Regions from separate parts of the Aurantiacibacter sp. MUD11 genome, predicted to be linked through region 2. Evidence: predicted binding sites of a transcription regulator. Region 2 holds the regulator's gene; the other holds the start of a gene.
The links. Region 2 encodes LexA, which represses DNA repair genes until DNA is damaged. Its sites were predicted from a motif close to GTTCCNCNCTTGTTCT; they were not measured.
Positions count from the first base shown of each region.

Region 1: the regulator LexA is predicted to act here: its motif matches at 923-938, upstream of rmuC (DNA recombination protein RmuC).

Region 1 covers NZ_CP114054.1:887,276-889,478, reverse strand. Annotated here, with positions in the region: gene OZN62_RS04390 (formate--tetrahydrofolate ligase) at 1-734, opposite strand, end outside; gene rmuC (DNA recombination protein RmuC) at 961-2,203, shown strand, end outside.
Region 2 covers NZ_CP114054.1:476,382-478,584, reverse strand. Annotated here, with positions in the region: gene OZN62_RS02375 (ComEC/Rec2 family competence protein) at 1-785, shown strand, start outside; gene lexA (transcriptional repressor LexA) at 854-1,525, opposite strand; gene OZN62_RS02365 (molybdopterin molybdotransferase MoeA) at 1,613-2,203, opposite strand, start outside.

The DNA of each region.
Region 1 (2,203 bases), 410 kb from region 2:
AGCAGCACGGTCATGGCGCTGTCGGCCTTCACGTCGCGGCAATAGACCGGCTCGCGCTTGCGGGTGTAGCCGATGATGATGTCGCCGAGGCGCTTCTGCAGGTCTTCCAGGTCGCTGGCGAGGCACAGGATGGCCATGATTTCCGAGGCCACGGTGATGTCGAAGCCGGTTTCGCGCGGGAAGCCGTTGGCAACGCCGCCCAGCGGGCCGACGATCTGGCGCAGCGCGCGGTCGTTCATGTCGATCACGCGCTTCCAGGTGACGCGGCGCACGTCGATGTCCAGCGGGTTGCCCCAGTAGATCGAGTTGTCGATCATCGCGCTCAGCAGGTTGTGCGCGCTGGTGATGGCGTGGAAGTCACCGGTGAAGTGCAGGTTGATCTCGTCCATCGGCATGACCTGCGACTTGCCGCCGCCGGCGCCGCCACCCTTCATGCCGAAGCACGGTCCCAGCGACGGTTCGCGCAGGCACAGCATGGTCTTCTTGCCGATGCGGTGCAGCGCGTCCGACAGACCGACCGAGGTTGTGGTCTTGCCTTCACCCGCCGGGGTGGGGTTGATCGCGGTGACGAGGATCAGCTTGCCGTTTTCGGCCTGCGGCAGGGCGGAAGTGTCGACCTTCGCCTTGTACTTGCCGTAGGGGATGAGCGCGTCATCGGGCACGCCGGCATTCTTGGCGACCTCGGTGATCGGAATAAGCGTGGCTTGGCGGGCGATTTCGATATCGGTCGGCATGACGTGATCCTCTCTGTGTCGCTGGGGCGATTTCTATTCCGCCCCTTATTTCACAATCGCGAAAATTTCGCAATTCTGAATTTGTAAGCATCGCATACGATTTTTCGGGTCGAGTCCACAAGGGCTTTTTGCTTGCGGTGGTGGACTGCCTGCGGCTGGCGCTTGTCGAACCATGGCACAGGCGTTAAGTTCACTTTTCGTTCTTCTACGTGCTTTTGAGGACCTTATGGACCCGATCATCCTTCTCGTCGGCCTGGTGGTGGCGATTCTCGCTGCCGCGCTCGGCTGGTTTGTCGGCACGCGGCCGGTTGCCGGACTGCAGGCAGAGCTGGCCGCGCGCGATGCCGAGCTGGAGAAGGGGCGAGCGAGCCTGGCCGAAATCGAGGGCAAGTTCGCCCAGGCGACGAAGGAGCTTGGCGACTCGCGCATCGAGATCGCCACGCTGCGCGCCAATGCGGAGAACTTCGACAAGCAGATCGAAGCGATGAAGGAAGCGCGCGAGGAACTGCTCACCCAGTTCAAGGCGACCGGAGCCGAGGTGCTGACCAAGGCGCAGGAGAAGTTCATCGCCGATGCGGCGGAGCGGCTGGGCCATGCGGAAAAGGCCAGCAAGGAAGCCGTGGCCAACCTGCTCAAGCCGGTCAGCGAGCGGTTGCAGAAATACGAGGACCAGGTCGGGGCGCTGGAACGGCAGCGCACCGATGCCTTCGCCAAGCTGCACCAGCAGATCGAGACCATGCGGCTGGGGCAGGAAGAGGTGCGGCGCGAGGCCCAGCGGCTGGGCAATTCGCTCACCAATGCGCCCAAGGCGCGGGGCCGCTGGGGCGAACGGGCACTGCAGAACCTGCTCGAGCAATGCGGGCTGGCCGAACACACCGATTTCCACCTCGAACACTCGCTCGAGACCGAAGAGGGGCGGCTGCGGCCCGACGCCATCGTCAACGTGCCGGGGCAGAAGAAGCTGGTGATCGACTCCAAGGTCTCGCTCAATGCCTACCAGGCCGCGTTCGAGGCGGAGGACGAGGAAGAGCGCAAGCGCCACCTGTCGCTGCACGCGAAATCCATGCGTGGCCACGTGCAGACGCTGGGCGCCAAGAGCTACCAGAGCCAGTTCGAGGAAGCGCCTGACTACGTGGTGATGTTCGTGCCCGGTGAGCATTTCGTTGCCGCCGCGCTGGAGGCCGATCCGGAGCTGTGGGACTTCGCCTTCGACAACAAGGTGCTGCTGGCAACGCCGACCAACCTCGTCGCCATCGCGCGGACGGTGGCACAGGTCTGGCGGCAGGACGCGCTGGCGCAGGAAGCGCAGGAAATCGGCCGGATGGGTGCCGAACTCTACGATCGCCTGCGCGTCGCCTCCGAGCACCTCAAGCGCATGGGTGGCGGCCTCGAAAGCGCGGTGAACAACTACAACAAGTTCGTCGGCAGCTTCGAGCGCAATGTCCTCTCGTCCGGTCGCCGCCTGGCGG
Region 2 (2,203 bases):
CCAACGTCATCGCCATTCCGCTGGTGACCTTCGTCTCCATGCCGCTGATTGCGCTGGCCCTGGCGCTGGACCTCGTCGGGCTGGGAGCGCCCGCCTGGTGGCTTGCAGGCCAGTCGCTCGACCTCTTGCTGGGCATTGCGCACTTTACCTCCAGCCAGCCCGGCGCCGTGAAGCTGATCCCGCAGATGACCCTGCCGACGATACTGCTGTTTGTTTCCGGCGGGCTCTGGCTGGCACTGTGGCGGGGCAAGGCACGGCTATGGGGCCTGGCACCTGCTGCACTCGCTACGCTGGTATTGCTGCGCACGCCGATCCCTGATGTGCTGGTTTCGAGCGATGGCCGCCATGTCGGCATTACCGGTGAAGGCGAACAGCTGCTGGTGCTGCGCAATTCGCGCAGCAGCTTCACCCGCGACAACCTGCTGGAACTCTCCGGTGTCGAGGGCGAACCTTTACCGCTAACCGAGTGGCCGGGGGCACGGTGCAGTTCCGACTTCTGCGCCATCACCCTGGAACGCGGTGGCCGGGAATGGGAACTGCTGATGAGCCGCAGCCGGAACATTGTTGCCGAACGGGCGCTGGCCGCGGCTTGCGAGCGTGCCGATATCGTCGTGTCCGATCGCTGGCTACCGAGTTCGTGCGCGCCACGCTGGTTGAAGGCGGATGGCCGGATGCTGTCGCAAAGCGGCGGACTGGCAATTGTCCTCGGTGAGGAACCACGGCTAACCAGCGTCGCCCAATCGCAGGGCGAACATGGCTGGTGGCGCGGCCGGCGGAAAGATTAATCGCAGCGCACATGCAAACGGAGGCGAACCCGCCGGGGTCCTCCTCCGCCCAGAATCCCTGCGTCAGGTCAGTGGTAGCGGCGCAGCAGGCCCGCGAGCTTGCCCTGAACCTTCACCTGCCGATCTTCATAGACCTGCGGATCGTAAGCGGCATTGGCCGGATCGAGCCGGATCTTGCCGCCATCGTGGTACAGGTACTTCAGCGTCGCTTCCTCGTCATTGACGAGTGCCACCACGATATCGCCGTCGCGGGCAGTATCGGCCTTCTTCACCAGCGCGAAGTCACCGTCGAAGATGCCCGCTTCGACCATAGAGTCGCCGGAGACTTCGAGCGCATAATGCTCACCCGAGCCGAGCAGCGCGGCAGGGACGGGCAGGGTCTGGCTGTCTTCCAGCGCCTCGATCGGGACACCGGCGGCAATCCGGCCGTGCAGCGGGATTTCGATCACGTCATTGGCAGCCTGAGGCTGGTTGGCAGGAGGCGTGGTCACCTTGGCGACGGCCTCCGCCCCCTTGCCGCCCATGTTCTCCGGCATCTTCACCACTTCAAGCGCGCGCGCGCGGTTGGGCAGCCGGCGGATGAAGCCGCGTTCCTCGAGCGCGGAAATCAGGCGGTGCACGCCCGACTTGCTCTTCAGGTCGAGCGCTTCCTTCATCTCTTCGAAACTCGGAGAAATGCCCGACTCTTCGAGCCGGCGATGGATGAACAGCAGCAATTCGTGTTGCTTGGCAGTCAACATGGGTGAACCCCTTCCGCAATGTTCCACTTCCGCAATGTTCCACATGGGGAACGAATACGGAACAAGTATGAAACAGATTCGCTCAAGTCAAGCGTTACCGCCATTTTGGAGCGGATAGATCGGCACCAGTTGGCCATCCGCGACTGCCGGAGCTGCGATATCGCGCCGGATCAGCGCTTCGGCGGCGGCGAGAGCCCGCAGGGCGCTACTGTCGCGCTCGTCGATGGGTTCGATACCGCCGTTGACGATCCTGCCGCGCAGGAATTCCGTCCGAGAGCCGCCAGCCTCCAGCTGCCCTCTCAAGGGCATCAGCAAGGTTCTTGGCAGCACGTCGCGGGCGCCCGCCAGTTTGCGCAGCAGGGGAAGCAGGAACAGCCAGGCGGTGACGAAGCTTGAAACGGGGTTGCCCGGCAGGCCCAGGATAGTGGTCTGCCCCTTGCGGGCGACCATAAGCGGCTTGCCCGGCTTGATCGCCACGCGCCAGAAATCGATCGCCGCTCCCCATTGTTCGAGCGCCGGCTTCATCAGGTCGTGATCGCCGACTGATGCTCCGCCGCTGGTAACGATGACATCGGCCTCCGATGCCCGTTCGAACGCGTCGACGACATCAGCCAGCTGGTCGCGGACCGGTCCGATCCGGACGATGTTGGAGGTGAGCGACGCGCCGAGGGCGGCAAG